2 regions of the Phycicoccus sp. Root563 genome follow, and region 1 is predicted to be linked to the other one. Evidence: riboswitches for the same ligand, from Rfam matches in the RefSeq annotation. Region 1 holds a riboswitch; the other holds the start of a gene.

Evidence for each region. A riboswitch is a leader RNA that binds a small molecule or an ion and turns the genes downstream of it on or off. The one in region 1 is predicted to bind S-adenosylmethionine.
Region 2: linked by a shared signal. The riboswitch ahead of ASD62_RS18645 (aminotransferase class V-fold PLP-dependent enzyme) and the one ahead of ASD62_RS04780 (bifunctional o-acetylhomoserine/o-acetylserine sulfhydrylase) in region 1 are both predicted to bind S-adenosylmethionine.

What each region holds. Positions count from the first base shown of each region.
Region 1 covers NZ_LMGM01000001.1:1,009,445-1,025,249, reverse strand. Annotated here, with positions in the region: gene ASD62_RS04840 (efflux RND transporter permease subunit) at 1-1,628, shown strand, start outside; gene ASD62_RS04835 (RNA polymerase sigma factor) at 1,918-3,324, shown strand; gene ASD62_RS04830 (hypothetical protein) at 3,555-3,953, shown strand; gene ASD62_RS04825 (hypothetical protein) at 4,004-4,369, shown strand; gene ASD62_RS04820 (hypothetical protein) at 4,362-4,802, shown strand; gene ASD62_RS04815 (nitroreductase family deazaflavin-dependent oxidoreductase) at 4,840-5,292, opposite strand; gene ASD62_RS04810 (hypothetical protein) at 5,387-5,752, shown strand; gene ASD62_RS04805 (hypothetical protein) at 5,749-7,038, shown strand; gene ASD62_RS04800 (FAD-linked oxidase C-terminal domain-containing protein) at 7,116-8,573, shown strand; gene ASD62_RS04795 (FAD-binding oxidoreductase) at 8,582-9,826, shown strand; gene ASD62_RS04790 ((Fe-S)-binding protein) at 9,826-11,217, shown strand; gene ASD62_RS04785 (L-lactate permease) at 11,273-13,024, shown strand; SAM riboswitch class IV at 13,131-13,243, shown strand; gene ASD62_RS04780 (bifunctional o-acetylhomoserine/o-acetylserine sulfhydrylase) at 13,357-14,676, shown strand; partial or broken gene hrpA (ATP-dependent RNA helicase HrpA) at 14,959-15,805, shown strand, end outside.
Region 2 covers NZ_LMGM01000002.1:275,825-291,629, forward strand. Annotated here, with positions in the region: gene kdpB (potassium-transporting ATPase subunit KdpB) at 1-246, shown strand, start outside; gene kdpC (potassium-transporting ATPase subunit KdpC) at 252-842, shown strand; gene ASD62_RS18620 (ATP-binding protein) at 894-3,404, shown strand; gene ASD62_RS18625 (response regulator) at 3,401-4,078, shown strand; gene ASD62_RS18630 (hypothetical protein) at 4,188-4,829, shown strand; gene ASD62_RS18635 (multidrug effflux MFS transporter) at 4,896-6,236, opposite strand; gene ASD62_RS18640 (DNA translocase FtsK) at 6,248-9,019, opposite strand; SAM riboswitch class IV at 9,451-9,563, shown strand; gene ASD62_RS18645 (aminotransferase class V-fold PLP-dependent enzyme) at 9,606-11,087, shown strand; gene ASD62_RS18650 (ribonuclease J) at 11,165-12,850, opposite strand; gene dapA (4-hydroxy-tetrahydrodipicolinate synthase) at 12,847-13,737, opposite strand; gene ASD62_RS18660 (thymidylate synthase) at 13,895-14,686, shown strand; gene ASD62_RS18665 (dihydrofolate reductase) at 14,716-15,183, shown strand; gene ASD62_RS18670 (GNAT family N-acetyltransferase) at 15,218-15,805, shown strand, end outside.

The sequences.
Region 1 (15,805 bases):
GCCTGGTCACCGGCATCACCGATGTCTCGGTCTTCTCCATCAACGTCATCACCCTGCTCGGGATGGGCCTGGCGATCGACTACGCGCTGTTCGTCGTCAGCCGGTTCCGCGAGGAGCTCGCCACCCAGCCCGACGAGAGCCGTGCCAGCGTGGCGGCGGCGATCAGCCGCACCATGGCGACGGCCGGGCGGACGGTGCTGTTCTCCGGCCTCATCGTCGCCGCGTCCCTCGCCTCGCTGCTCATCTTCCCGCAGAACTTCCTGCGCTCCATGGGCTACGGCGGGGTCGCCGCGGTGCTCGTCGCGATGGCAGCTGCCCTGACCATCCTGCCGGCGCTGCTCGGAGTCCTCGGCCCGCGCATCGAGCTGGGCCGGATGCCGTGGCGCCGCGGCACCCGGGCGCACCGGGCCGACGCGCAGGCGCTGCAGGAGGTCCACGGCACCGACCGCGAGGTCGTCCACGGCGCCTGGGCGCGGGTCGCCCACAGCGTCATGCGTCGCCCCGTCGTCTTCCTCGTCGTCATCGTGGTGGGGCTGCTGGCCCTGGGGAGTCCGTTCACCCAGGCGCGCTGGGGCAGTGTCGACGAGCGGGTGCTGCCGGCCAGCTCGCCCAGCCGCCAGGCGGCCGAGCTGCAGGCCGACCTCTTCGGCGGCGAGACCTCGTCGGCGTCCCTCGTCGTCACCGGTGGTGACCCCACCGCCGTCTCCGCGTATGCCGCACAGCTGGGTCGCGTCGACGGCGTCACCGCCGTGCAGCCGACGGGGCGGACGACCTACGAGGGGCAGGCCAGGACCTTGCTGCGGGTGACCTGGCCGGGCAACGGCCAGTCGGCGGCCAGCCAGGACCTGGTCCGAGAGCTGCGCGCCGTCGCGGCACCGGCGGGCAGCACGGTGCGCGTCGGAGGAGCCACCGCCGACGCGGTCGACCTCGTCGACTCCATCGGGGCCCGGCTCCCGTGGATGGCCCTCACGGTGGCGGTGGTCATGCTCGTGCTGCTGTTCGTGGCCTTCGGGTCGGTCGTGCTGCCCCTCAAGGCGATCGTCATGAACGCGGTGTCGATCGGCGCCAGCTTCGGTGTGGTGACCTGGATCTTCCAGGAGGGGCACCTCGCCGGGCTGCTCGGCTTCACCTCCCCGGGGTACCTCGACGTCACCCAGCCCATCCTCATGCTGGCGATCCTGTTCGGGTTGTCGATGGACTACGAGGTGTTCCTGCTCAGCCGGATCCGGGAGGAGTGGGACCGCACCGGCGACAACACGCGGGCCGTCGCAGCCGGGGTGCAGCGCTCGGGGCGCATCATCACCAGTGCGGCGCTGCTGCTCGCGGTCGTCATCGGGGGGTTCGCCACCAGCGGGATCGTGTTCCTCAAGATGATCGGGGTCGGCATGCTCGTGGCGGTGCTCATCGACGCCACGGTCGTGCGCGCCCTGCTCGTCCCGGCCACCATGCGGCTGCTCGGCCGCGCCAACTGGTGGGCCCCCGCCCCGCTGGCGCGGTGGTGGGAGCGCCACGGGCACCGCGAGGAGACCCGCGCGGCGGCGACCGACGCGACCGGGACCTCCGGGACCTCAGGGACCTCCGGGCCCTCGGAGCCGGCTGAACCGCCGGTCCTGCAGCCGGCCGGTTGAGCCGCGGCCCGGTGCTCCCCTCGCGGAGCACCGGGCCGTCGGTCACCCACCAGGTCGCACACCCGGTCGGCCCCCAGCGGCCGCCGGTGGTCCGCCGGTCGCCCGTCCGTTCGCCGCCATCCACCGCGGGCAAACGGCGGCGAACGACGGCGTCCGGCCGCGGGCTGGCTGTAGCACGTCACCCGAGGGGGTACTCGGATTTGTCCTGAACACGGCCAAACGGATGACCCCGGGACCGGCTGACGGGACCGATACTGGGGGAGTGCTGGGGAGCGCGTTCACGGGAACGTTGAGAGAAGCCCAAGCCGGGGATGAGCAAGCCTTCACCCGGCTCTGGCGCGACGCCAACCCCTTGGTCATCCGCTACCTGCGCGTCGTGGGTGCCGACGACCCGTACGACGCGGCCTGCGAAGGCTGGATCACCGCGATCCGTGGCCTCATCGGCTTCACCGGCGACGAGTCCGCCTGGCGGGTCTGGATCCTCGCGTGCGCGCGCCTGCGCGCCCAGCAGGGGACGGGGCAGGGGAGCTGGGCCACGGTCACCCCCATCGACCGGCGGGCGTTCTCGCAGGCCACCACCGCCTCCTCCGCCGCCACCGCTGCCACGGCGGCGACAGCGGCTGCGGCCGCGACGATGGCCCGGCGCCGGAGCGACGCCGACGAGTTCGACATCGACGCCCTGCTCGCTGCGTCCCCTGACACCGACCCTGCCCACCGCGGTCTCGGCGACACCATCACCGCCCTGCGCGCCCTGCCCCTGGGCCAGGGCGAGATCCTCGTCCTGCGCCTCGGTGGGGCGCTGCCCGTCCGGGCGGTCTCCGACGTGGTGGGCTCGGACGCCGAGAGCGTGCGCCGCTCCGAGGCTCGCGCGCTCGAGCGCCTGGGTGCCGACGCCGAGCTGCTCACGTGGTCGCTGGACGCGCCGGCCACTCCCGCGGAGCTCGCCGACGAACGCGTCGCGCTGGGGGCGTTCCGCAGCATCCCGCGGCCTCCGGCCTGGTCCGTCCCGCGCACCCGGGTCGTCACGGTCGGCAACGCGCCGGCCCGTCGGGGGGCCAAACGGCCGCACGGCATCGCCAACGCCGCCGGCCGCTCGCGCACCGCCCTGCTCGGCATCGCGACCATCTCGGCCTCGGTCATGTCGCTCGGTGGACTGAGCGCCGCTGCCTACGTCGGTGCCCTTCCCACGGGGGTCCAGCGGCTCATGCACGAAACCATCGGGGCGCCGGCCCCTGGAGCCTCGCGGTCCGGGGCACCGAAGCCGAAGGCGCCCGGTTCGCCGGCTTCGTCCCGTCCGTCCAACGGCATCGGCCGCATCCTCCCCGGCGGCGGGGTCGCCCCGGTCCAGCCGACCGCCGAGGTGACCGCTCCGGGCAAGGGGAAGGGCAAGGGCGGCACGAAGACCGGTTCGCCCAGCCCGACGTCGACCTCCTCCGTCACCGGCTCGGTGCCCCACGGCACGGGGTCGCCCACCCGGGCGCCGTCCACCGGCTCGACCGCGACGTCGGGGGTCCCGAGCTCCCACACGCCGAACTCCCACTCGACCAAGACCAAGGCACCGACGACCAAGGCGCCGAGGACGAAGACCCCGGGCTCGCATCCCACCAAGGGGCCGGCCACCGGGTCGGGCGACTCCACGGTGTCGTCGACCACCGGCCCCAGCGCCACGTCGACGACGGACGTCACGAATCCCTGACGGTCCTGCAGGGCGAGCGCCCGGCCGGACGAACCCCCGGCCGGACGAACCCCCGGCCGGACGAACCCCCAGGAACCACCCATGCCGGGCGTCGCACCCCGCGCGGACCGGGTGGTTTGCTCGTTGCGTCGGTGGCGATCTCGGTGAGATGACCGATGCCGGGGTCGGTCCTCGGGCGCTGCACTGGAACGTGGCCGGCAGCGGGTCGGCCGCACCCGGGGGTGGGGACGATGGTCAGTGTGGAGCTCGTGCCGATGATCAAGGCACCGCAGGGGTGGCCGGTGGCGCTCGTCGCCACCACGGCGATGGTGGCGCTCGCCGCCCTCGACCTCGCCGGTGCGGTGGCCGCCAAGGAGTGGGCCGAGCACCGGTCGTGGTGGCCGATGCTGCTGGGGCTCCTCGCGTTCGGGGTGCTGTTCTGGGTCTACGCCTCGTCGCTGCAGTACGCCGAGCTCGCCCTCGTCACCATGGGCTGGATCGTCATGCTCCAGGTGGGCCTCGTGGTCGTCGACCGGGTGCGGTACGGCGTCGAGCTGCCCGCAGGGAAGTGGGTGGCGGTCGTCGTCCTGCTCGCGGCGCAGGCCTACCTCGTGCTCGCCCCGGCCGCGTCCCGGACGAGCGCGTCCTGACCGCGACCGCCCTCGGCAGGGCGGTGGTCCTGCTCGCGTAGGCTTCCCGCGTGCTCTTCCCCCTGACCGTGGTCGTCCTCGCCGGTGCGGTGGCCCTGCTCGCGATCGCCGGCTGGTATGCCGCCCGCACCCGCCTCGTCGACGACCGCCTTCTCCTCGTGGCGGCGGTGGTGGAGCTGGGGGTGCTCGTCCAGGCCGCCGTCGCGCTCGCGCACCTCGGCAGCGTCCCCGGGGACGACGCGGAGACGGCGACGTTCGCGGCATACGCGATCACGCTGCCGTTCCTTCCCCCGGTGGCGGTGTTCCTGGCGCTCAAGGAGAAGACCCGCTGGTCGATGGGGGTCGTCGCCGTCGCGGCGTTCGCCGTCGCGGTGATGACCGCCCGCCTCCAACAGATCTGGAACCTCCATGGCTGACGCGCCGCGCTCCACCCGCTCCGGGCCGGGCATCGTGCTCGTCGCCGTGTACGGCCTGCTGGCCCTCGCCGCGACCGGCCGCTCGGTCCTGCAGATCACCGAGTACTTCTCCCGCGCCCCCCTGGCCTACGTGCTGTCGGCGCTGGCTGCGGTCATCTACGTCGTGGCCACGATCGCGCTGGCGCGTGGCGACCGGACCTCACGGCGGGTCGCCACGACGGCCATCACCATCGAGCTCGCCGGGGTGCTGGTGGTGGGCTTGGCGTCGTACCTGGCCACCGACGCGTTCCCCGACAAGACCGTGTGGTCCCACTTCGGCTCCGGGTACGGCTACGTCCCGCTCGTGCTGCCGGTGCTGGGGCTGCTGTGGCTGCGCCGGACCGCGAGCCGGCCCGCCTCGACGGCGCAGGCCGCGGGCGACCCGACGGGCTGATCCTCGACCGACCGGTTCCTGACCGATTCCCGAGCGGCTAGCCCTGGTCGGGCTGGTCCTCGACGGGCTCGAGCAGCAGCACCGGGATCAGCCGGTCGGTCCTGACCTGGTACTCCGCGTAGGGCGGGAAGGCGGCGACGCAGCGCTCCCACCACTGCTCGCGCTCCTCGCCGTCGATCTCGCGGGCCCGGACCGTCCACGTGCGGTCGTCGTCCTGGAGGTCCAGGACCGGGTTCTTGCGGACGTTGGCGTACCACGCCGGGTGCTCCGGAGCGCCGCCCTTGCTGGCCACCGCGGCATACACGCCGTCGTGCTCGACCCGCATGAGCGGCACCTTGCGCACCTTGCCGGAGACGCCGAGCATCGTCAGCATGACCACCTCGCGGTCCTGGACGCTGACCGACCGGGTGGTGCCGGTCTCCTCGATCTTCTCGACCTGCTCACGGACCCACGCGGTGGGACTGGGGACGTACTCACCCTGAATCGTCATGACGCCATGCAAGCACGCGCGCGGGACGACCGCACGACCGGGACCTGTGGACAACGTGCCGGGCACCCGCTCCGGTCCTCCTACCCTCGGGGCCATGACGACGGCAGCGTCGACAGGCGCCACCCCGCAGCCCAGCTCGCGCCTGACCTCGCACCCTGCCCCGGTCTCCACGAGGATCGAGGTGAGCGGTTCCGAGGTCGCCGCGCTGGGCGTGGCGCTGTCGCACGTCGCCACCGACCTGCAGTGGCATGCGGCAGAGGTCGCGGACCGGGCGTGGGCCCTGGGGGTCGGGCACAGCACTGCGGCGCTCGGCGACGTCCTCGGTGACTTCGAGCACCGGCGCCTCGTGCTCGGTCGGGCGCTCGACGACCTCGCGGTCGCGGCCCGCCGGGCCGGCGGTCTCTACGTCGAGGTCGAGGCGGCCGTCGGTGGGATGGTCGACGCCGGACGTACGACGTGAGCAGCTCTGCGGCAGCGGTGCTCGGCCCCGTCGCCGGCGACCCCGCCGGGGTGCGCGGGATCGCAGCGACCCTGTCCGCCGAGGGTGAGCAGCTGGCCGCCCTGGCCCGCACCGCCCGGGGACTCGCCGATCCGGGCGTCGCCGTGTGGTCCTCCCCGGCCGGTGCGGCCTTCGGCCGCAGGTTCGGTGCGGTCCCCGAGGTGCTGGAGCGGGTGGCCCGTCGGTATGCCGTGGCCGCGTCGGCGCTGCGTCGCCTCGCGGACGAGCTCGAGCGTGTGCAGGTCGAGGTGGCGGGGGCGCAGCGGGTCCACCGGGTGGAGTGGGACGCCTTCCTGCGGGCGGGGGAGCTCATGGGGGTCGCGGAGGGCAGCGCGGACCCGGCCCAGCGGGCGCAGGCGGGGAGGTACCGCGCCGAGATGGTGACGCACGGCGAACGCGTGCAGGTCGCGGTGCGGCGCCACGCGGAGGCGCACGACGCCTGGACCGCCGCGGACCGTCGGTGCGCTGCGGTGCTGCGCGGGCTCCTCGACGACGGGCTGGCCGACAGCGGCCTGTACGACGCGCTGACGGGCACCAGCCGCGTGGCAGGAGAGGTGGCGGGTGCCGCAGGGACCCTCGCCCTCGTGCCCCCGCTGCGTCCGCTGGCGGCGGTGGCAGCAGGGTCCGCCGGACTGCAGGTGGCGGCCGATGCGGTGGTGCTCGTCGGGTACGGCGACGGCGACCCGACCCACCTCGCCCTGGCGACGGCGGCCGCGGTGCTGGGGAGCACCGGATCGGTCCTCAAGACCGGTGCCCGGGCGACGAACGCTGCCGTCGTCGGTGCGACCGGCTCGCGGTCGGGGCGCAGCGCGCTGCGGCTCACCGCCCGGGACCGCCTGGCTGCGGGGCTCGCGGAGAACGTCCCCTCGGCCCGGCTCGGTGTGTCCGGCGCGCGCGGGGCCGGGTTCGCGGGGGAACGGCTGGCGCGCAAGGGCGTGCGGCTGGTCGAGGCACCCGCACCACGCGCGCCCCTGCCGTGGACCCGGCCGCCGCGGTCGGCAGCGGCCCTGCGCCCGTGGCTGCACGAGCAGGCCGCAGTACGAGCGGCCACCTGGGCCAAGGTCCGCTGGGTCGACGACCTCACCGCGGTGGCGAGGGCAGAGGGCGCCTCGACGAGCTGGCACGTGGCCGGGGTGGCGGCGGACGGAGTGGCGCGTGGCGTGCACCAGGGCGATGCGGTGAGGGAGCGGCTCCTCGACGCGCGGGAGCAGGCTGACCTGCGCGACAGTGGTACCCGACACCGTTGACCTGTCCTGTATGCCGCAAATAGGGTCCATGGTGCAGAAGCCAGTTTCCGCCATGTGGAATCGTGAGGCATCCCCCCATGGACACCGACGTCCTCGCCCGACGCTTGCGCACCCTCGTGGGTGACCACGCCGTCATCACCGACCGGCAGCAGCTGCGCACCTACGAGTGTGACGGGCTGACGCACTACAAGGTCGTCCCGGCCCTCGTCGTGCTGGCGGAGTGCACCGCTCACGTCGCCGCGGCGGTCACCGAGTGCGCCCGGGCGGGCATCCCGTTCGTGGCCCGCGGCTCGGGGACCGGGCTGTCCGGGGGCGCCCTGCCGCACGCCGACGGTGTCCTCATCGTGCTGAGCAGGATGCGACAGATCCTCGAGGTCGACCGGGCCAACCAGCGCGCGGTCGTCGAGCCCGGGGTCATCAACCTCCAGCTCAGCGACACCACCCGCCCGGAGGGCTACTACTACGCCCCCGACCCCTCGAGCCAGCAGGTCTGCTCCATCGGCGGCAACGTCGCGGAGAACTCCGGGGGAGCGCACTGCCTCAAGTACGGCTTCACCACGAACCACGTCACGGGCCTGGAGTTCGTCACCCCTCAGGGCGAGGTGGTGGAGCTCGGTGGCAAGGCCCCCGACCCGACGGGCTACGACCTGCTCGGTGCGGTCGTCGGCTCGGAGGGCACCCTCGGGGTCGCGACCCGCGTGACCGTCCGCCTGACCCGGACGCCGGAGGACGTGAGCACCCTGCTGGCGGCGTTCGCCTCGACCGACCAGGCCGGGGCCGCCGTGTCGGCGATCATCGGCGCCGGGGTCATCCCGGCGGCCATCGAGATGATGGACGCGCTGGCGATCGAGGCGGCGGAGGCGGCGGTGCACTGCGACTACCCCGCGGGTGCGGGTGCGGTGCTCATCGTGGAGATCGACGGCCCGGCGGTCGACGTGCGGCACGTGTTCGCCGAGGTGGAGCGGCACTGCCGGGAGGCCGACGCCTTCGAGATCCGCATCGCGCAGGACGACGCCGAGCGCGCGCTGTTCTGGAAGGGGCGCAAGTCGGCCTTCGCCGCGGTGGGCCGGATCAGTCCGGACTACATCGTGCAGGACGGGGTCATCCCGCGGACCGCGCTGCCGGAGGTGCTGCGCCGGATCGCTGAGCTGTCGACGGAGTCCGGCGTCCGTGTCGCCAACGTCTTCCACGCCGGCGACGGCAACCTGCACCCCCTCGTGCTGTTCGACGAGTCGAAGCCGGGGGAGGGCGAGCGGGCGGAGGAGGTCTCCGGCGCCATCCTCGACCTCTGCATCGAGCACGGGGGCTCGATCACGGGCGAGCACGGGGTCGGCAGCGACAAGGCGAAGTTCATGCCGCGCATGTTCACCGACGACGACCTCGACACCATGCAGCTCGTGCGGTGCGCGTTCGACCCCGAGTCGATCTCCAACCCCGGCAAGATCTTCCCGACGCCTCGCCTCTGCGGTGAACGCCCCGGTCGGCACCAGGGCGTCCACCCGCTGGCCGAGTCCGGCGTGGCGGAGGTCTTCTGATGGGCGTCGTGCCGGACGCACTCCTGCGCGCGTGCGACGGACACGTCACCGAGGCCTCCGACGACGACACGGTCCTCGGTATGGCGCCGCGCTGGGTGGCGTCGCCCGCCACGACGGCGGAGGTCTCGGCCGTCATGTCCGCGGCCTCGACGTCGGGGCTCGCGGTCGTGCCGCGGGGGAGCGGGACCAAGCTGCGCTGGGGCAACCCGCCCCGGAGGCTGGACGTCGTCCTCGACACCACCCGCCTCGACCGCCTCGTCGAGCACGCGGCCGGGGACCTCATCCTGGTCACCGGTGCGGGGCGGCCCCTGGCCACGCTGCAGGAGGACGTTGCCGCCTCCGCGCAGCGGCTCGGGATCGACCCGACGCGCAGTGGCACCATCGGCGGGACCGTCGCGACGGGGACGAGTGGCCCGATGCGGTTGCGGCACGGGGCAGTTCGCGACCTCGTCATCGGCATGACCCTCGTGCGCGCGGACGGGGTGGTCGCCAAGAGCGGCGGCAAGGTGGTCAAGAACGTGGCGGGGTACGACCTCGCCAAGCTGCTCACCGGGTCGTTCGGCACGCTCGGTGTCATCACCGAGGTCGCGTTCCGGCTGCACCCCGTCCCGGGGGAGCGGCGCTGGGTGACCGTGTCCGTGGACGGGCCCGACGCGGCGCAGGACGCCGTCCAGTCGCTCGTGCACAGCCAGCAGGTGCCGGTCGCGGTGGAGGTCGACTGGGACGGTGCCACCGGGACGGTCGCGGCGCTGCTCGAGGGCCACGCCGAGGCCACGGAGGAGTGTGCAGCCACCGTGGCCCGGGAGCTGGGCGACGACTCCCACGTCTCGGGCAGCGCGCCGCCGTGGTGGGGTGAGGACCTGGAACGCGAGGGGCCCCGGGACCGAGGAAGCAGCCGCACCCTGGTCCGGGTCACCCACGAGATCGCCGGAGCGGGGCGACTGTTGCGCGCCACCGGCGACCTCCGGGAGCGTTGCGGCGTCCTCGCGTCCTACCGGGGTTCGCCCGCGGTCGGCGTCGGCTGCGCCGTCCTCGACGGTGAGGCCACGACCGTGGTCGCAGCGGTCGACCACCTGCGGGCCACCGCGGCGGCCCTCGGGGGCGCCGTCGTCGTCCTCGAGGCCCCCGACGCCGTCCGCGACCGCCTCGACGTCTGGGGGCCCGCGACGGCCCTCGACCTGATGCGCTCGGTCAAGCAGCGCTTCGACCCCGGCGGCGTCCTGGCGCCGGGCCGCTTCGTGGGAGGCATCTGATGACGAGCACGACGAACCCTGCCCCCGGGTCCGGTGGACCCATCGACCCCCACCACGCAGGGTCGTTCGACGCGCACCGCCCGCCGTCGGCGGAGCTGCTCGCCGACTGCGTGCACTGCGGCTTCTGCCTGCCGAGCTGCCCGACCTACGTGCTGTGGGGCGAGGAGATGGACTCGCCGCGCGGACGCATCCACCTCATGTCGCAGGTGCGCGAGGGCGAACCCCTGACGCCCGAGGTGGCCGGCCACTTCGACGCCTGCCTCGGCTGCATGGGCTGCGTGACCGCCTGCCCCTCCGGCGTGAAGTACGACGAGCTCATCACCGCGACGCGGGCGCAGGTGGAGCGCAACACCACAAGGCCGCCGGCCCAGCGGCTCCTGCGATCGGCCATCTTCGCCTTGTTCCCCTACCCGCGTCGGCTCCGTGCCCTGCGTGGCCCGCTGCGCCTGCACCAGCGTTCCGGGCTCTCCCGTCTGTTGCGCAGGTCCGGTGTGCTGCAACGGATCTCGCCGCAGCTGGCGGCGATGGAGGCGCTCGCCCCACCCCTCGGCCGCCCGGTGCCGGTCGCCGAGGTCACCCGGGCGCGTGGGGCCAGGCGGGGCACGGTCGGCATGCTCCTCGGCTGCGTGCAGCGCGAGTTCTTCCCCGGCGTCAACGCCGCCACGGCGCGGGTGCTGGCGGCCGAGGGCTTCGACGTCCTCGCCCCGGCGGGGCAGGGGTGCTGTGGCGCCCTCTCGGCGCACAACGGCCGCGAGCCCGAGGCAGCAGCCTTCGCCCGCAGCCTCGTCGACACGTTCGAGGCGGCCGGCGTGGAGCACGTCGTCGTCAACTCCGCGGGGTGCGGCTCCGCGATGAAGGAGTATGCCGCGCTGCTCGCCGACGACCCCGCCTACGCCGCCCGGGCCGAGGCCTTCGAGGCGAAGGTGCGTGACGTCAGCGAGTTCCTCGCCGAGGTCGGACCGGTGGCCACCCGGCACCCGCTCGAGGTGAGCGTCGCCTACCACGACGCCTGCCACCTCGGGCATGCGCAGGGGATCCGCAGCCAGCCGCGGCAGCTGCTCGGCGCCATACCGGGGCTGGAGCTGCGGGAGGTCCCGGACGGGTCGCTGTGCTGTGGCAGCGCGGGGATCTACAACCTGCTCAACCCCGGCACCGCCCAGGAGCTCGGCGACCTCAAGGCGGCCAACGTCCGTCGCACCGGTGCGGACCTGCTCGTCACGGCGAACCCCGGGTGCCTCATGCAGATCCACTCCGCGCTCGAGCGGTCGGGCACCCCCATGCCCCTCGCCCACACCATCGAGGTGCTCGACGCCTCGATCCGCGGACGACGACCCTCCGACCTCGGCGCCCCGGCGGCCGGACGCACCCCCGGGAGGCCGACCACGACCTGACGCGACCCGCCCCACTCCCGTGTCCGCGAGGACACGTCTCACAACGAGGTGACCCATGTACAGACCGGAACTCGACTCCGTCGCCGGCTCGCTGACCATCACCGCCCTCGTGGCGATGCTGCCCCTGCTGACCCTGTTCGTCCTGCTCGGCGTGCTGCGCCTGGCCGCGTGGAAGGCCGCCCTGATCTCGCTGGCGGTCTCGATCGTCGTGGCGCTGACCGCGTACTCGATGCCCGTCGGCGCGACCCTGTCGGCCGGGCTGGAGGGCGCCGCCTTCGGCTTCTTCCCGATCCTGTGGATCGTCATCAACGCCATCTGGGTCTACAACATGACCGTCGAGACGGGGCACTTCGACGTGCTGCGGCGGTCGTTCGCCAAGGTCAGCGACGACCAGCGGATCCAGGCCGTCATCATCGCGTTCTGCTTCGGGGCGCTGCTCGAGGCGCTGGCCGGGTTCGGGACGCCGGTGGCGATCACCAGCGTCATGCTCATCGCCCTGGGGTTCCGGCCGATGAAGGCCGCGGTCGTCGCGCTGGTGGCCAACACGGCCCCCGTCGCGTTCGGGGCGCTGGCCGTGCCGATCACGACGCTCGCCACCGTGAGCGGCGAGTCCGAGCACCACCTCGCCCAGATCGTGGGCCGGCAGACCCCGCTGCTCGGCGTCTTCGTGCCGATGGCGCTGGTCTACATCGTCGACAAGGGCAAGGGCGTCCGGGCGACCCTGCCGGCCACCCTCACGTGCGGGATCGCCTTCGCCGTGGCGCAGTTCGCCACGAGCAACTTCCTGTCGACCCAGCTGACCGACATCGTCGCGGCCCTCGTGGGGGCCCTGTCCGTCGTCGTCCTCCTGCGCGTCTGGCAGCCCTCGGACACCTACGTCGAGACCGAGACCGACGACGACGAGCTCGTCGGGGCCCGCAGCAGCAGCACCGGCGGCGCCGCCCGCTCCACGGGTGCGACCGCCGCCTCGGGCACGCGTCGGGGCGAGGTACGTCGGCACGACGAACCCGTGCCCTCCACCTCGGCCCACGACCTGGCCGCCCGCGACGAGGGCAAGGTCGACAGCACCGGCGAGGTGGTCAAGGCCTACGCGCCGTACCTCATCATCATCGCGTTGTTCATCCTCGCCCAGCTGCCCGGCATCAAGGGTGCGCTGGACGCCCCGACGCGGTCGTTCGGGTGGCCGGGCCTCGACGGGCTGCAGACGGCCTCAGGCAAGGCGTCCACCCTGCCGACGTTCAAGCTCAACTGGCTCAGCGCCGCCGGCACCCTCATGCTCCTCTCCGGCCTGCTGACGATCCCGGCCATCGGCATCTCCCCGTCGAAGGCGCTGCGGGCCTACGGCGCGACCTACCGGCAGCTGGCGTCCGCGATCCTCACCGTGATGGCGGTGCTCGGCCTGGCCTACGTCATGAACGCCTCGGGCCAGACGGCGAGCCTCGGTTCGTGGATGGCGGGTGCGGGCTCGGCGTTCGCCATCCTGTCGCCGATCCTCGGGTGGCTCGGTGTCGCCGTCACCGGCTCCGACACCTCCTCGAACTCGCTCTTCGGCGCGCTGCAGGTCTCGGCGGCCAAGGACGTCGGGCTCAGCCCCGCGCTGATGGCCGCAGCGAACTCGTCCGGCGGGGTCCTCGGCAAGATGATCTCGCCGCAGAACCTCGCCATCGCCGCTGCCGCGGTGGGTCTGTCGGGGCGCGAGGGCGACCTGTTCCGCAAGGTCGTCGGCTGGAGCCTGGGGTTCCTGGCCTTCATGTGCGTGATCGTGTTCCTGCAGTCGACCGCGGTGCTCGGCTGGATGCTCCCCTGACGGGCGGCATGACGCGTTCGTGAGGTTCGGTGGCGGGCGGACCGACCGGTCCGCGATGAGAGACGGGTATGCCGCGTCGGTGACGACGCGGCATACCCTCTCCACAGGTCATGAGTGCCAGCGGAAAGCCCCGGCTCGCTGGCCGGCAACCCTCCTCCGCGGTGGGGTGCCCCGGGTGAGGACCAGGCGCACGGCACCTGCCGTGCGCAAGCGCGGGAGACCCCAACCACGTGTCCCGCACCGTTTCTGACGGTGGCGACCTGCAGCACTCCACCCTCGGTGACGGACCACGCCGACGCCGCCCACGCGGCACGAGAGTGAAGGTCAGTGACATGAGCAACGCCAACTGGTCGTTCGAGACCCGCCAGATCCACGTGGGCCAGGAGCCCGACTCGGCCACGGGGGCTCGCGCCCTGCCGATCTACCAGACGACGTCCTACGTCTTCAAGGACACCGAGCACGCGGCGAACCTGTTCGCGCTCAAGGAGTTCGGCAACATCTACACCCGCATCATGAACCCCACGCAGGACGCGGTGGAGCAGCGCGTCGCCTCGTTGGAGGGTGGGGTCGCGGCCCTCCTCGTCGCTTCGGGGCAGGCGGCCGAGACGCTGGCGATCCTCAACATCGCCGAGGCCGGCGACCACGTCGTGGCCAGCCCGTCGCTCTACGGCGGCACCTACAACCTGCTCAAGCACACGCTGCCCAAGTTCGGCATCCAGGTGAGCTTCGTGGCCGACCCCAACGACCTCGAGTCGTGGAAGGCCGCGGTGCAGCCCAACACCAAGCTGTTCTTCGGCGAGACGATCGCGAACCCCAAGTCCGAGGTGCTCGACATCGAAGGTGTCGCGGCCGTCGCCCACGAGGCCGGGGTCCCGCTGATCGTGGACAACACGATCGCCACCCCCTACCTCCTGCGCCCGTTGGAGTGGGGCGCCGACATCGTGGTGCACTCGGCGACCAAGTACCTCGGCGGCCACGGCACCTCGATCGCCGGTGTCATCGTCGACGGCGGCACCTTCGACTACGCCGCCGACCCGGGGAAGTTCCCCAACTTCAACACCCCGGAGGAGAGCTACCACGGGCTGGTCTTCGCCCGGGACCTCGGCGTCGGCAGCCCTCTCGGGGCCAACCTCGCGTTCATCCTCAAGGCCCGGGTCCAGCTGTTGCGCGACCTCGGGCCGTCGGCGTCGCCGTTCAACGCGTTCCTCATCGCCCAGGGGATCGAGACGCTCAGCCTGCGGATCGAGCGCCACCTCGAGAACACCCACAAGGTCGCCGAGTTCCTCCAGGGCCACGACCAGGTCGAGAAGGTCGTCTGGGCGTCGCTGCCCGACCACGAGTCCTACGAGAAGGCGAAGAAGTACACGCCTCGCGGGGCCGGGGCGGTGCTGGCCTTCGAGATCGTCGGCGGGGTCGACGCGGGTCGGCGGTTCGTCGAGGCGCTCCAGCTGCACAGCCACGTCGCCAACATCGGTGACGTGCGGTCGCTGGCCATCCACCCGGCGTCCACGACGCACTCGCAGGGCCCCGACAGCGACCGTCTGGCCGCCGGGGTGACGCCGGGTCTGGTGCGGCTCGCAGTGGGTATCGAGCACATCGACGACATCCTCGCCGACCTCGAGCAGGGCTTCATCTCGGCCAAGGGCGCCTGACCGGCGCGCCGCAGCCGCAGCACGAACCCCCTCGCCCGACCCCTCGCCACGACCCCTCGCCCGACCCCGTGTGCAGCAACCTCTGCTAGCAGAGGTTGCTGCACACGGGACAGGTAGCACCGTGGCCCAAGGGCAGCACCCTCTGCTGAGTGGTGCCCGCGCCAGCCCACCGACGTCTCGAGGGACGGGGGTGGGGACGGCGTCGTGGATGGCGGGGACGGCGTCGTGGATGGCGGGGGCGGCACGGGGTGACGGCCCAGCGGCCTCCGTATGCTGGCCTGCATGCCTTCCGTCGACGCCACCGAGCCCGGGGCCGTCCGGTCGGAGGACGCAGGTGGTGACGGTGCGGCCCGGGGCGCCCGCAGGCCTCGGGGACGCCGTCCCCGTCGCGGGGACCGGGAAGGCCGGGGTTCCCGACCGGTGCGGGTGCCGCCCCCGGTCCCGGAGCTGAGGTACCCCGAGAACCTGCCGGTCGTCGCGCGCAAGGACGACATCGCCGCCGCCATCCGCGACCACCAGGTCGTCATCGTGGCGGGGGAGACCGGGTCGGGGAAGACCACCCAGCTGCCGAAGATCTGCCTCGAGGTCGGTCGTGGGCAGGCAGGCCTGATCGGCCACACCCAGCCGCGGCGGATCGCCGCCAGGTCCGTGGCGGAGCGCATCGCCGAGGAGCTCGAGGTCGAGCTCGGCACGGCCATCGGCTACCAGGTGCGGTTCACCGACCAGAGCAGCGACAGCACGCTGGTCAAGGTGATGACCGACGGCATCCTGCTCAACGAGATGCAGCGCGACCGGATGCTGCGCAAGTACGACACGATCATCATCGACGAGGCGCACGAGCGGTCCCTCAACATCGACTTCATCCTCGGCTACCTCAAGCAGCTGCTGCCGCGCCGGCCCGACCTCAAGGTCGTCATCACCTCGGCGACCATCGACCCGCAGCGCTTCGCCGAGCACTTCGCTGATGCGCGGACGGGGGAGCCCGCGCCGATCATCGAGGTGTCGGGGCGCACCTACCCCGTCGAGCACCGCTACCGCCCCCTCGTCGACCCCGACCGCCCCGACGACCCCGAGCGCGACCAGGTGACCGGGGTGTGCGAGGCCGTCGAGGAGCTGTGGACCGAGAACC
Region 2 (15,805 bases), on a different contig from region 1:
GACGCCCTCAACATCATGCGTCTCGGGTCGCCGCAGTCGGCCATGCTCTCGGCCGTCATCTTCAACGCGCTGGTCATCGTCGCGCTCGTGCCGCTCGCCCTGCGCGGCGTGCACTACCGCCCCGGCGGCGCGGCCGACCTGCTGCGCCGCAACCTGCTCGTCTACGGCCTGGGCGGCGTCGTCGCACCGTTCGTCGGCATCAAGGTGATCGACCTCCTCGTGTCCCAACTCCCCGGATTGAGCTGACCAGCATGACCTCACTCACGCGCCAGTACGCCGCCGCGCTGCGGCTCCTGCTCGCCCTCACCGTCCTGCTCGGGGTGGTCTACCCCGCCGTCGTGTTCGGCGTCGGCCGACTCGGCCTGAGCGCCCGGGCGGACGGCTCCCTCGTCGAGCACGACGGGAAGGTCGTCGGCTCGTCCCTGCTGGGACAGTCCTTCACCGGCGACCGGTGGTTCCACGGTCGTCCGTCCACCAGCGACTACTCCGGCGACACCAGCGGCGGCTCCAACCTCGCCGCCTCGAGCGACGCCCAGGCCAAGGCGGTCGCCGAACGCCGAGCGACGGTGGCGCAGGCGGACGGTGGCGCGGGCACCTCGCGGGGCGCAGGCGGCATACCGGCCGACGCCCTGACCGCCTCGGCGAGCGGGCTCGACCCCCACATCTCGCCCGAGTACGCCGCGCTCCAGGTGCCGCGCGTCGCCAGGGCGACCGGGCTGGGCACGGACCTGGTTGCGTCACTGGTGGCGAAGCACACCCAGGGGCGCACCCTCGGGTACCTCGGCGAGCCACGGGTGAACGTCCTCGAGCTCAACCTCGCGCTGGCCCGCGCCGCCGGCTAGGAACGGCACGGCGATGGCCCCTCGACCCCCCGATGACGCGAGAATGTCGTCATGACCCCCGGCCGGCTGCGCATCTACCTCGGCGCGGCCCCCGGGGTGGGCAAGACCGTCGCGATGCTGTCCGAGGGGCACCGGCGGGCCGAACGCGGCACCGACGTCGTGGTGGGGCTGGTCGAGACGCACGGTCGCGCCCACACGGCCCAGGCCCTGGGCGGGCTCGAGGTGGTGCCGACCCGCGAGGTGGTGCACCGCGGCAGCACGCTGCGCGAGATGGACGTCGATGCCGTCCTCGAGCGCGGGCCCGAGGTCGTCCTCGTCGACGAGCTCGCGCACACCAACGCCCCCGGCAGCCGGCACGCCAAGCGCTGGGAGGACGTCCGCGACCTGCTCGCCGCAGGCATCGACGTCGTCTCCACCGTCAACGTCCAGCACCTCGAGTCGCTCAACGACGTCGTGGAGGCGATCACGGGGATCCGTCAGCAGGAGACCGTCCCGGACGAGGTGGTGCGGACGGCCGACCAGATCGAGCTCGTCGACATGTCGCCACACGCACTGCGCCGACGGATGGCCCACGGCAACATCTACGGCCCCGACCGGGTGGACGCCGCGCTGGCCAACTACTTCCGCGAGGGGAACCTCACCGCCCTGCGCGAGCTGTCGCTGCTCTGGCTGGCCGACCGCGTCGACGAGGGCCTCGAGCGCTACCGGCGCGACCAGGGGATCACGTCGTCGTGGCCGGCCCGCGAGCGCGTCGTCGTCGCCGTGACCGGAGGGCCCGAGTCGGCGGCACTGGTCCGGCGCGGCGCCCAGATCGCCGCGCGGGGCGCCGGCGGCGAGCTCGTGGTCGCCCACGTCACCCCTGCCGACGGCCTCATCGACGCCCGGCTGGAGAGCATCGGCGAGATCCGGACGCTGGTCGCCGAGCTCGGCGGCACCTTCCACACCGTGGCCGGCGACGACGCGGCGGCCGCGATCCTCGACTTCGCGCGAGGGGTCAACGCACGCCAGGTGGTCCTCGGCGCCTCCCGACGGACCTGGTGGCAGGCGCTGCGCGGCCGCGGGGTCGGCAGCCACGTGGTCGAGGGCGCGGGGGGCGACATCGACACGGTCATCGTCACCCACGAGCAGGCCCACCGCGGGCAGTCCCGGCGCGGCCGTGGGGCGCTCGCGGGGCGCAGGCGGCTGGCGGGCTGGCTGCTCGCGACCCTCGGCACGGTGGTGCTGACGGCCCTGCTCATCGCGACCCGGGAGTCGCACGACCTGCCGCTGGAGGTGCTGCTGTTCCTCGCCCTGACCGTCGGCTGCGCCCTGGCGGGAGGGCTCGGGCCGGCCGTCGTGTCCGCCCTGCTGGGGTCGCTCAGCCTCAACTGGTTCTTCACCGACCCGGTGGGGACGTTGACCATCACCAACCCCCAGAACGCTGCTGCCGTCGTCGTCTTCCTCGTCGTCGCCGTCTCGGTGGCCTCCGCGGTCCACCTCAGCGACCGCCGGGCCGCCGCCGCGCGCCTCGCCCAGCGCGAGTCGCTCGCGCTGGAGCGTTCGGCGCAGACGCTGCTGGGCGAGCAGGACCCGCTCACCGCGCTGCTCGAGCAGGTCGCCGACCTGTTCCACCTGACGACGGCCGGACTCGTGCGACGACCCTCGGTGCGGGCGCCGTGGCAGGTGGTCGCGGCGCTGCCGGGGTTCGACGTGGACCAGCTGGACCGGGCCGCGGTGCTGGCACCGGTCGACGACACGACGACCCTGGCCCTGTTCGGGCCGGTCCTGGCCGCCGACGAGCGCCGCCTCGTCTCCGCGTTCGCCGCGCACGCCGAGGCCGTCCTGCGGCGGGCGGACCTCGCCGAGCAGGCCCGCCGGGCCGGGGCCCTGGCCCGCGACAACCGGGCCCGCACCGCCCTGCTCAGCGCCGTGTCGCACGACCTGCGGACCCCGTTGGCCGGCATCAAGGCAGCGGTCTCGACGTTGCGCCAGCCCGGTGCGGCGTTCGACGCCCAGGACGAGGCCGACCTGCTCGAGACGATCGAGGAGTCCTCCGACCGGCTCACCACCCTGGTCGCCAACCTCCTCGACATCTCCCGGCTGCAGAGCGGCGTGGTCGCCGCGCAGGTCAGCGAGGGCGCCGTGGTGGAGACCATCCGGCGCACCGTGTCGACGGTGTCGGCACCGGACCGCGTCCGGGTCCTGGCCGCCGACGACCTCCCGCTGGCCCTCTACGACGAGGTCCTCCTCGACCGCGTCGTGGCCAACGTCGTGGAGAACGCCCTGCACCACTCGGGCGGCCGCCAGGAGGTCGTCGTCAAGGCCTACGCCACCGGTCACCACCTCCAGGTGAGGGTCGTCGACCGGGGTTCCGGCGTCCCGGACTCCTCGAAGGCGGCGATCTTCGCCCCGTTCCAGCGCCTCGACGACGCACCGCGCGGGTCCGGCGTCGGACTCGGGCTGGCGGTCGCCCGTGGCCTCATGGAGACCATGGACGGCACCATCGCCGCGGAGGACACCCCCGGTGGCGGCCTGACGATCGTCCTCGAGCTCCCCCGCGCCGATGGCAGGATGCCCGCATGAGCGTGGTCCTGGTCGTCGACGACGAACCCCACCTGCGCCGCACCCTGGCGATCAGCCTGCGGGCGCGTGGGTACGAGGTCGAGACCGTCGGCGACGGCCGTTCCGCCCTCCAGTCGATCGCCGAACGCTCCCCCGACGTCGTCGTCCTCGACCTCGGCCTGCCCGACCTCGACGGCATCGACGTCCTGCGCCGGCTGCGGGCCACCTCGAGCGTTCCCGTCATCGTGCTCTCCGCCCGCACCGACTCCGCCGACAAGGTCGAGGCGCTCGACGTCGGCGCCGACGACTACGTCACCAAGCCGTTCGGCATGGAGGAGTTCCAGGCGCGGGTCCGCGCCGCCCTGCGGAGGGCCGGCGAGAGCGAGAACCACCCGCCCGCCCTGCGCACCGAGCACTTCGCCCTCGACTTCGCCGAGCGCACGGCCACGATCGGCGGCGACGTCGTGCGCCTCACGCCGACCGAGTGGCGCCTGCTCGCGGTCCTCGCCCGCCGTCCGGGACACCTCGTCTCGCAGAAGGACCTGCTGCACGAGGTGTGGGGTCCCGGGTACGGCCGCGAGTCCAACTACCTGCGCGTCTACGCCAACCAGCTGCGGCGCAAGCTCGAACCCGACCCCACCCACCCGCGCTACCTCGTCACCGACCCCGGTCAGGGCTACCGCCTCGAGGTATGACGCGGGGTCGCCGCGCGCGGCCATGTCCGGGCCCGCGGGTGCCGGACCGCCGGGGACCCGGGCCCGAACCGGGCGGCGGCCTCGACCCGGCGCTGGCATGCTGGCGGCCATGTCCGGGCACCGGGTGGTGGTCCTGCTCGAGGGCCAGAGCGACGTCGCTGCCGTGCGCGCGCTGCTGGGCGTGCGTCCGGTCACCGTGCAGCCGGACCGGCTCGACCTCGTCGACATGGGTGGCGTCACCAACATCCGACGCCACCTCGCCGACCTCGTTGCGCAGAGTGCGCGCGCCAACGGTGACGCCCCTGCCCGGCTGCGCGTCCTCGGGCTCTGCGACGTCGGGGAGGCCGGCTACTTCGCCCGTGCACTGGCGTCGATCGGTCACCCGGTGGGCTCGGCCGACGACATGGCCGCCCTCGGCTTCCACGTCTGCGACCAGGACCTCGAGGACGAGCTGATCCGGGCGCTGGGGGTCGAGCGGGTCATCGAGGTGCTCGACCGGCTCCGGCTCTTGGACCGCTTCGTGACGTTCCGGCGCCAGCCCACGTGGGAGGGTCGGCCGGTCACCGACCAGCTGCGCCGGTTCTCCGGGACGACGTCGGGGCGCAAGGCGCTCGTCGCGCAGGCCCTGGCCGCGGCGACGACGGCGGAACAGGTCCCGCCTCCGCTCGCTGCGCTGGTGGCCCACATCGCGGCGGCTGCCGCGGACGACGAGCCGGGCCCGGCGGTCCGGCCCTTCTCCACCGAACCCTGAGCGCTCGACCCGATGAGGACGGGGTCGAGCGCTCGAGGTGGGGCGCGCTGTGCGCGGTGCCGCCGGTCAGGCGGTGGCGTCCACCGGAGCCAGCCGCCCGCGCAGGGTCAGGGTCGCGACGACCAGCGCCAGGGAGGCCGTCAGGGCCATCACCAGGGTCATCGGCACGGCCGAGCCCGAACCCATCGCGCCGATCAGGGGAGCCGCGGCTCCACCGATGACGAACTGCGAGGCACCGAGCAGCGCAGCCGCCGTGCCCGCCGCCTCGCCGTGGCGGGTGAGCGCCAGCGCCGGGGTGTTCGGCAGGGTCAGGCCGCAGGCGAACAGGATGAACCAGAGCGGCACGAGGATCAGGGTCAGGCCCCCGAAGCCGGTGGCGGCCGACGCGAGCGTCAGCAGGGCGGCCACTGCACCGATGGTGACCCCGGCACGCACCAGCACGCGGGGCTCGAACCGCTTGAGCAGGAACGGGTTGAGCTGCGAACCGGTCAGGAAGCCCAGCGAGTTCATCCCGAAGACCAGGCCGAACTGCGCGACGCTCAGGCCGTAGATGTCCTGCAGCACGAACGACGAGCCACCGATGTAGGAGAACAGCGTCGCGAACATCAGGCCGCTGATCAGGACGAGCCCGACGAAGGTGCGGTCCTTGAGCAGCGACCCGTAGGTCGCCACGACGGGCTTGAACGCGAGCTTGCGGCGACGCGCCGGTGGCAGCGTCTCGCGCAGGGCGAACGACGCGAGCGTCACCATCATCGTCCCGGCGATCGCGAGCAGGACGAAAACCCCGCGCCACGAGGTGAGCTGGAGGATGAAGCCACCGAGGGTCGGTGCGAGCACCGGCGCGAGGCCCATGACCAGCATCAGGCGCGAGAGCATCGTCGCGGCGGCGGAGCCGGCGAACTGGTCGCGCACCATGGCCATGGAGACCACGGCCACCGCGGCGTTGCCGAGGCCCTGGAGGACACGACCCACGGTCAGTAGCTCGATGCTCGGCGCGAACGCACAGAAGATCGACGCAGCGATGTGCAGCGCGAGCCCGGCGATGAGGGGGCGGCGGCGGCCCACCGCGTCGGCGAGGGGGCCGACGAGGAGCTGGCCGAGCCCCATACCGAGCAGGATGCCGGTGAGGGTGAACTGGACGGCCGACTCGGACGCGGCGAGGTCACGCGTGATCGAGGGCAGGGCCGGCAGGTAGGTGTCGATGGTCAGCGGCCCGATGGCGATGAGGGCGCCGAGGACGAGGACGAACCGCACGTAGGCGCGACCCGTCGGGGCGGGAGGCATGGCCTCGTCGGAGGAGCGGGAGGAGTCGACGGAGGTCTGGGGAAGCGTCTGGGTACGGTCGTCGGTCACGGTCTGGGGCGCGGCGGTCACGGGGAGGGCAACACCGGCCCACCCCGGATCCATTCCGACGGACCTCAGTCGCGCCCGGTGAGCTCCCAGGCGTCGCCGGACTCCTCGACCTCCTCGCGGCCCGCGAACTGCGCGGCCACCGGGTCGTTGTCGTAGCGGTCGTCGGGGGCGTAGCCGGGCCGGTACGACGGCGCCGGTGCGCCGACCGGCACCTCGTCGGTGTGCTCCACTCCCCCAGCCTCGTCGGCCAGGGCCTGGCCGTCGAACACCGGCTCGGCGTCCGGGACCTCGTCGCCGCGCATGAGGGCGAGCGTCGTGGGCAGGTCGTCCGGCTTGACCAGCACGTCGCGGGCCTTGGAACCCTCGGACGGACCGACGACGCCGCGTGACTCGAGCAGGTCCATGAGGCGACCGGCCTTGGCGAACCCGACGCGCAGCTTGCGCTGGAGCATCGACGTCGAGCCGAACTGCGTCGTGACGACGAGCTCGGTCGCCTGCAGCAGCAGGTCGAGGTCGTCACCGATGTCGTCGTCGACGTGCTTCTTGGCGGCGACGACGGTGACGTCGTCGCGGTAGTTCGGCTTGAGCTGGTCGGTGACCGCCTTGACGACGTTCTGGATCTCGGACTCGGTGACCCAGGCGCCCTGGACGCGCATCGTCTTGCTCGAGCCCATCGGCAGGAACAGCGCGTCGCCCTGGCCGATGAGCTTCTCGGCGCCGGGCTGGTCGAGGACGACCCGGCTGTCGGCGAGCGACGACGTCGCGAACGCCATCCGCGACGGGACGTTGGCCTTGATCAGGCCGGTCACGACGTCGACCGACGGACGCTGCGTCGCCAGCACGAGGTGGATGCCGGCGGCCCGGGCGAGCTGGGTGATGCGGACGATCGACTCCTCCACGTCACGCGGGGCGACCATCATCAGGTCGGCGAGCTCGTCGACGATGACGAGCAGGTACGGGTACGGGTGGATGACCCGCTGGCTGCCCGGCAGCGGCTTGACCTTGCCGGCCTTGACCGCCTTGTTGAAGTCGTCGACGTGCTTGAAGCCGAACTGGGCGAGGTCGTCGTAGCGCGTGTCCATCTCCCGCACGACCCACTGGAGGGCCTCGGCGGCCTTCTTGGGGTTCGTGATGATCGGGGTGATGAGGTGCGGGATCCCCTCGTATGCCGTGAGCTCCACCCGCTTGGGGTCCACCAGCACCATCCGGACCTCGTCGGGCGTCGAGCGCATGAGGATCGAGGTGATCATGGAGTTGACGAAGCTCGACTTGCCGGCGCCGGTGGCCCCCGCGACGAGCAGGTGGGGCATCTTGGCGAGGTTGGCGATGACGTAGCCGCCCTCGACGTCCTTGCCGACCCCCATGACCATCGGGTGGTCGTTGCCGCGGGCGGCCTGGCTGCGCAGGACGTCGCCGAGGCTGACCTTCTCGCGGTCGGTGTTGGGGATCTCGATGCCGATGGCGGACTTGCCGGGGATCGGGGAGAGGATCCGGACGTCGGCCGAGGCGACGGCGTACGCGATGTTCTTCGAGAGGGCGGTGACCCGCTCGACCTTGATGCCGGGACCGAGCTCGACCTCGTACCGCGTGACCGTCGGGCCGCGGCTGAAGCCGGTCACCTGTGCGTCGATGTCGAACTGGTCGAGCACCTGGGTGAGGGACTCGACGACGCGGTCGTTCGCGGCGCTGCGGGCCTTGTGCGGCGAGCCGGGCTCGAGCAGGGCGTTGTCGGGCAGCGTGTAGGTGATGTCGCCGGCGAGGGCGAGCTGCTCCACCCGCTGCGGCAGGGGGGTCGTCGGCGGCGCCTCGAGGGCGACCTTCTCGGCGACCTGGCGGGCGGGAACCACTGGTGGGGCGCCCGAGGCGCCGGCGCTGGTGGAACTGTTGGCCCCGGTGGCACCGGGGGCGAGGACGCCCGGGGCGGTCGGGCGCTTCTGCCCGGGACGCAGGCCGTCCTTGCCCTCGGGCACGACGACCGCAGCCTTCTCGAACGCCTCGTCACCGTCGAACGGCCCCTCGGGCTCGATCACCCTGCGGCGGCGCCGGGGCTTCTCGGCCTCCTCGGCGGCCGGCTCGTCGACGTCGACCCCGCGGTGCAGGAGGTGGTCGCGCAGCTCGGCGAGGCGCTCGGGGATCATGTGGACCGGGGTCGCGGTCATCACGAGGAGACCGAAGAAGCCGAGCATGAGCAGGATCGGCACGGTGCCGTAGACCGAGACCGCCGCCTTGAGCGGGCTGGAGGCGAGGAAGCCGATAATGCCGCCGCCGTCGCGCATGCCCTCGGCACCCGCCGGCGGGGTGGGGATGCCGGCCGCCACGTGGGCCAGGCCCGACGCCGCGAACGCGAGCGCGCCGAGGCCGACCCCGATGCGCGAGTTGGCGCCGTCGTCCTGGGGGGCGCGCAGCAGCCGGACGCCGAGGTAGAGCAGCGCGAGCGGCACGGCGTACGCGACCCGGCCGAAGGTGCCGGCCACGACGGCGTGGATGACGTCGCCGACCGGGCCCTCGAGGGCCCACCACTCGCGGGCGGCCACGACGATGGCCAGGCCGAGGAGGAGGAAGCCGACGCCGTCGCGACGGTGTTCGGGCTCGAGGTCGCGGGCCCCGTTGCCGACGCGGCGGACCGCGCCACCGGCTACGTGCGCCATACCCATCCACGTGCCGCGGACCGCACGCAACGGCAGGGGCAGGCCGCCACCGCTGGCCTTGCCGCGGGAACCCCGGGCGGGGCTCTTGCGGGGCGTGGTGGTGCGACGGTTGGCGGGGCGGGTGGCGGTGCCCTTGCGCGCCTGCCCAGCCGAGGAGGTGCGCGTCGGGGTGGACGGACGTGTGGCCATGGTCCGCAGGCTACGCGAAGGTCACACCGGACACACGCGTCACACGCGTTCCACGTGGGCGGATCTGACGCCGACCCGGAGCCGACCCGGAGCCGACACGGAGCCGTCACCCGCGCCGTTCGGGGCGGACCCGCTCCCCCGAACAGGTGGAGGGGTCCCCCCGGTTCGGGCAGCACGGGCCGGTCCACCCGACGCGACGGGTGCGGCCCTGCCACGCTGAGCCTGCGTCTGGCGGGGCCCGCACCGGCGACCACCCCTCGGGGAGGTCGCCGGTGCAGGCGTACCAGGACATCGGGGGCAGGGGGTGCGCCGGTCCCGCCAGATCACCTGCACCACCGTTTCCGGCGCGACCTCCCCCGAGGTCTCAGATGGCGAGAAGGTCCGTCCGGCTGGTGGAGGGACGACCCGACCGCCGCTACCTTCGTCGTCAAGGTCATGAGTGTCAGCGCACAGCCCCGGCTTGCTGACCAGCAACCCTCCACCGCGGTGGGGTGCTCCGGGTGACGACCGGGTCGACTGCACCCGCAGCCGGCAAGCGCGGACCCGAGCACAGCCCGGGTCCCACCGGACCCAGGAGCTGACCTCCATGTCGATCGCGAGCACCCCACCGACCACTCCCGAGAGCACGCCGGACCACGCGTTCCGCCGCACCGCTCCCCTCGCCCACGCCCGTGAGCACCTCCGGGCCGTTCCGCCTCTGGTCGCGCCGGCCTCGCTGCCGCTGGGCGGTGCGGTCGAGCCCCTGCCGGCCGAGCTGCCCGTCCACCGGTCCGCCGACCTGCCCGCCGTGGTCTCGGCCGGGCTGGTGGTGCCCACGCTGAACGGCCCGGTCGACTACGCGAACTTCGACCACGCCGCCTCGACGCCGTCGCTCGTCAGCGTCAAGGCCGCCGTCGACAGCGCCCTGCGCACCTACTCCTCCGTGCACCGCGGCAACGGGTACGCCTCCAAGGTGACCAGCGCCTGGTACGAGCAGGCCCGTGAGGAGGTCGCGACCTTCGTCGGGGCCCGGCCCGGCGACGAGGTGGTCTTCACCCGCAACAGCACCGACTCGTTCAACCTGCTGGCCCGCGCCCTGCCGCGCGACACCCAGGTCTTCGTCTTCGAGACCGAGCACCACGCCGCCCTGCTCCCGTGGAAGGCGCGCCAGACCACCCGCCTGCCCGTCCCCGGAAGCGCCGCCGACGCCGCGGTCCTGCTGCGCACGGCGCTGAAGAACCGCCACGGCCGCCACCGCCTCGTCGTCCTCACCGGCGCCTCCAACGTCACCGGCGAGGTCTGGCCGGTCCGCGAGCTCGCCGCGATCGCCCGCAAGGCCGGTGCCCGCGTCGTCCTCGACGCGGCGCAGTACGCCCCGCACCGCCGCGTGGACCTCGCCGAGCTCGGCGTCGACTACGTCGTCCTGTCCGGTCACAAGCTCTACGCGCCGTTCGGCGCCGGTGTCCTCGCGGGCCGCTCCGACTGGCTCGACGCGGCGACGCCCTACCTCGCCGGGGGCGGAGCGACCAGGGCCGTCACCGAGGACGGCGTCGCCTGGCACACCGGCTCGGCCCGCCACGAGGCCGGGAGCCCCAACGTCATCGGCGCGGTCGCCCTCGCCGCGGCCTGCCACGCCCTCCGCACCGGCGCCGCTGCGGTCGAGGCGCACGAGGACGCCCTCGGCACCGCCCTCCTCGAGGGCCTGCGCGCCATCGACGGCGTCGAGACCTACTCGCTCTTCGGCGACGACCACGAGCGCGTCGCGGTCGCCACCTTCACGATCGACGGGCTCGACAGCTCGCTGGTGTCGGCGGCGCTGTCCGCCGAGCACGGGATCGGGGTCCGCGACGGGAAGTTCTGCGCGCACCTGTGCGTCGACACCCTCCTCGACGACCCGTATGGCGCAGGGTCCGGCACCGCGATCCGGGCCAGCGTCGGTCTGGGCACCACGGCCGAGCACGTCGAGCGCCTGCTCGCCGCGGTGGCCGACCTGGCTGCGAACGGACCACGGGCGGCCTACGAGGTCACGCCGCAGGGCTGGCTCCCGGTGGAGGACACCCGCGACCTGTCCCCCGCCCGCCCCTGGTAGCAGCTCGCCCCTGGTAGCAGCTCGCCCCTGGTGGGAAACGCGTCCCTGCGGGGACGCGCCCCTGGCGGGGACGCGGCTCAGGCCTGGATGACCACCGGGATGATCATCGGGCGGCGACGGATCTTGCCGCCGACCCAGCTGCCGATCGCACGACGCATGACCTGCTCGAGCTGGTGGGGGTCGGTGATGCCCTTGCCGGTCGCCTCGGCGAGCGCCTGCTCGATCTTGGGGCGCACCTGGTTGAAGATCTCGTCGTCCTCGGCGAAGCCCCGGGCCTGGATCTCCGGGCCCGCGGCGACCTTGCCCGTGGCGGAGTCCATGACGACGATCACCGAGATGAACCCCTCGTCGCGCAGGATGCGGCGGTCCTTGAGCAGGGCCTCGTCGAACTCGCCCACCGACGAACCGTCGACGTAGACGTACCCGCAGTCCACGGCGCCGACCACCTTCGCGACGCCGTCGACGAGGTCGACGACCACCCCGTCCTCGGCCAGGACCACGCGCTCACGTGGCACCCCGGTCTGCACCGCGAGCTCGGCGTTCGCCACGAGGTGGCGCCACTCGCCGTGCACCGGCATGACGTTGCGCGGCTTGACGATGTTGTAGCAGTAGAGGAGCTCGCCGGCGCTGGCGTGGCCCGAGACGTGGACCTTCGCGTTGCCCTTGTGGACGACGGTGGCGCCGAGGCGCATCAGGCCGTTGATGACGCGGTAGACGGCGTTCTCGTTGCCGGGGATGAGCGAGGACGCCATGAGGACGGTGTCGCCGGGCCCCACGTCGATGCGGTGGTCGCGGTTGGCCATGCGGGAGAGGGCCGCCATCGGCTCTCCCTGCGAACCCGTGCAGATGAGGACGACCTGGTGGTCGGGGAAGTTGTCGAGCTTCTTGACGTCGACGAGCACCCCGTCGGGGACGTGCAGGTAGCCGAGCTCGGCCGCGATCCCCATGTTGCGCACCATGGAGCGACCGACCATGGCGACCTTTCGCCCGGCCTTCTCCGCGGCGTCGAGCACCTGCTGGACGCGGTGCACGTGCGAGGAGAAGCAGGCGACGATGATCCGGCGCTCGGCGTCGCGGAAGACCTTGTCGATGGCCGGCGCGATGTCCTTCTCCGGGGTGGTGAACCCCGGCACCTCGGCGTTGGTCGAGTCGGTCATGAAGAGGTCGACGCCCTCTTCACCGAGACGGGCGAACGCGCGCAGGTCGGTGAGCCTGCCGTCGAGCGGCAGCTGGTCCATCTTGAAGTCGCCCGTGTGCAGGATCGTCCCGGCGGGGGTCCGGACGAACACCGCGAGCGCATCGGGGATGGAGTGGTTGACGGCGACGAACTCGCAGTCGAACACCCCGAGCTTCTCGCGCATCCCCTCCTTCACCCCGAGCGTGTACGGGGTGATCCGGTGCTCCTTGAGCTTGGCCTCGACCAGCGCAAGGGTCAGCATCGAGCCGACGACCGGGATGTCCTTCTTGAGCTTGAGCAGGTAGGGCACAGCGCCGATGTGGTCCTCGTGGCCGTGGGTGAGGACGATGGCCTGGACCTGGTCGAGGCGGTCCTCGATGTACTCGAAGTCGGGCAGGATCAGGTCGACGCCCGGGTGGTGGTCCTCGGGGAACAGGACGCCGCAGTCGATGATCAGCAGCTGGCCGGCGTGCTCGATGACGGCCATGTTGCGACCCACCTCGCCGAGGCCACCGAGGGCGACGACGCGGACGCCGTTCGGGTCGAGCTGGGGCGGTGCGGTCAGCTCGGGGTGCGGGTGGCTCACAGCAGACCCGACTCCTTCAGGCCCGCCCTCAGCAGCTCGAGGTGCTCCGGAGGGGACTCGACCAGCGGCAGGCGCACCGTCGCGTGCTCGATCACGCCGAGCTCGACGAGCGCCGCCTTGGCCATGATCGCGCCCTGCGACGTGTTCATGATCGCGTCGACCGCCGGGATGAGGCGCTGGTGGATGACTCGGGCCGCCGCGAGGTCGCCGCGGTCGACGGCCTCGATCATCGCGGCATACTCGCGTCCGGCGACGTGGCCGACGACGCTCACCGTGCCGATGGCGCCCATGGCCAGCCACGGCAGCGTGGTCGCGTCCTCGCCCGAGTAGTACAGGAGGTCGGTCGAGGCCATGACCTTGGTCGTCGACCATGCCTCGCCCTTGGCGTCCTTGACGGCCACGATGCTCGGCACGGTGGCCAGCTCGGCAAGGGTCTCCGGGGTGAACGGGATGGCCGTGCGTCCGGGGATGTCGTAGAGCATGACGGGCAGGTCGGTCACCTCGGCGACCGCGCGGCAGTGCGCGACGACCCCGGCCTGGGTGGGCTTGTTGTAGTACGGCGTGACGAGCAGGAGCCCGGTCGCGCCGGCATGCTGCGCGCGCCCGGCCATCTCGACGCTGTGCGCGGTGGCGTTCGAACCGACACCCGCGACGACCGCGGCCCGGCCACCGACGGCCTCGGCGACGAGGCTGACCATCTCGAGGCTCTCGTCGTCGGTGAGGGTGGCGGACTCACCGGTGGTGCCGTTGACGACGATGCCGTCGTGCCCGGTGTCCACGAGGTGCTGGGCGACCCGCTTGGCACCTTCGGCGTCGACGCTCCCGTCGGGCCGCATCGGCGTGATCATGGCTGTCAGGAGGCGACCGAACGGAGACGCTGTGCTCATACCCGCAGGCTATCGCTCCGCGGCGGCGGCCCAGCGCCCTGCTCGTGCCGCGACACCGACATTGGCGGGATCCCTGTGCTGCGCGACCGGATCATCGCCGGGACCGCCTGTCGGTATGGCGCCGGGTCCCGTCGCCGCGCGGTGTTAGGTTGCCGTCGTGCAGCAGTACCTGGACCTCCTCGACCACGTGATGACGACCGGGACGGACAAGTCCGACCGGACGGGGACGGGCACGCGCTCGGTCTTCGGCTACCAGATGCGGTTCGACCTCTCCGAGGGCTTCCCGGTCCTGACGACCAAGAAGCTGCACCTCAAGTCGATCATCGGTGAGCTGCTGTGGTTCCTGCGCGGCGACTCGAACGTCCGCTGGCTGCAGGAGCGCGGCATCTCGATCTGGGACGAGTGGGCCGACGAGAACGGCGACCTCGGGCCCGTCTACGGCTACCAGTGGCGCTCCTGGCCGACGCCCGACGGCGGCCACGTCGACCAGATCGCAAAGGTCATCGACGCCATTCGGACCAACCCCGACTCGCGCCGCCACATCGTCTCGGCGTGGAACGTCGCGGACGTCGACTCGATGGCCCTGCCGCCCTGTCACACGATGTTCCAGTTCTACGTCGCCGACGGCCGGCTCTCCTGCCAGCTCTACCAGCGCTCCGCAGACATCTTCCTCGGCGTGCCCTTCAACATCGCGTCGTACGCCCTGCTCACGATGATGGTCGCCCAGATCTGCGACCTCGAGCCCGGCGACTTCGTGCACACCCTCGGCGACGCGCACCTGTACTCCAACCACGTGGAGCAGGCGAAGCTGCAGCTCACCCGTGAGCCGCTCCCCCTGCCCCGCATGGTCATCGCGAAGGGCAAGCAGATCGACGAGTTCGACCTCGGTGACTTCGAGCTGGTCGGGTACGAGGCGCACCCCTCGATCAAGGCGCCCATCGCCGTCTGAGCGGTCACCCCACGGCATACCCTGTCGGCATGACGAACGTGACCCTCATCGCGGCGGTCGGGCGCAACGGCGTCATCGGTGCCGACAACGACATGCCCTGGCACCTGCCCGAGGACTTCGCCTTCTTCAAACGCTCCACGATGGGGCACCCGATGGTCATGGGGCGCAAGACGTTCGACTCGATCGGGCGGGTGCTGCCAGGTCGCCGCACCATCGTCGTCACCCGCCAGGCGGACTGGTCCCACTCCGACGTCGAGACCGCCCACTCGCTCAGCGAGGCGCTCTCGCTGGCAGGGCCGGTGAACGAGGTGTTCGTCTGCGGTGGCGGGCAGGTCTACGCCGAGGCGATGCCGTGGGCGCACCGGCTGCTCATCACCGAGGTGGACCAGTCCCCCGAGGGCGACGTCCGGTTCCCCGAGATCGACCCGACGCACTGGCAGGAGACCGCGCGCGAGGACCGTGACGGCTTCAGCTGGGTCACCTACGAGCGCGGCTGAGGGCGCACGTCGACGGGGTGCGAGGATGGCCGGCATGAGCCACCCGCACGACCACTCCCACCAGCACGACCAGACCCCGGGGCCGCTGGCCGACGCGAGCGTGCGCACCGCTCGGGAGACCGACGCCCCTGCCGTGGGTTTCGTCCAGGCCGTGGTGTGGCGCGAGGCGTATGCCGACGTGGTCCCGGCCGAGGTGCTCGAGGCCTTCGAGCCCAACGCCTTCGCCAGCGCGTGGCGCCAGTCGCTCGCCTCGCCACCGCAGGGCGTCTACCGCCTGCTCGCGGCCTGCGCCGGTGACCAGGTCGTCGGGTTCGCCTCCATCGGTCCGAGCCAGGACCCCGACGCCGGAGGTGCGACGGGCGAGGTCTCGGCTCTCGCCGTCCACCCACAGGCTCGTCGCGCCGGGCACGGCTCACGCCTGCTCAACGCCGCGGTGGACACCCTCCGGGGTGCTGGTGCCGACACCCTGCACACCTGGGTGCTGGCCACCGACGAGGCGACCCGGGCGTTCCTGTCCGCCTCGGGCCTGCACCCCGACGGCGCCTTCCGCGACCGGGTGGTCTCGCCCGAGGGTGACACCGCCCGTGAGGTGCGCCTCGTCGCCGACATCCGGCCCGACGGG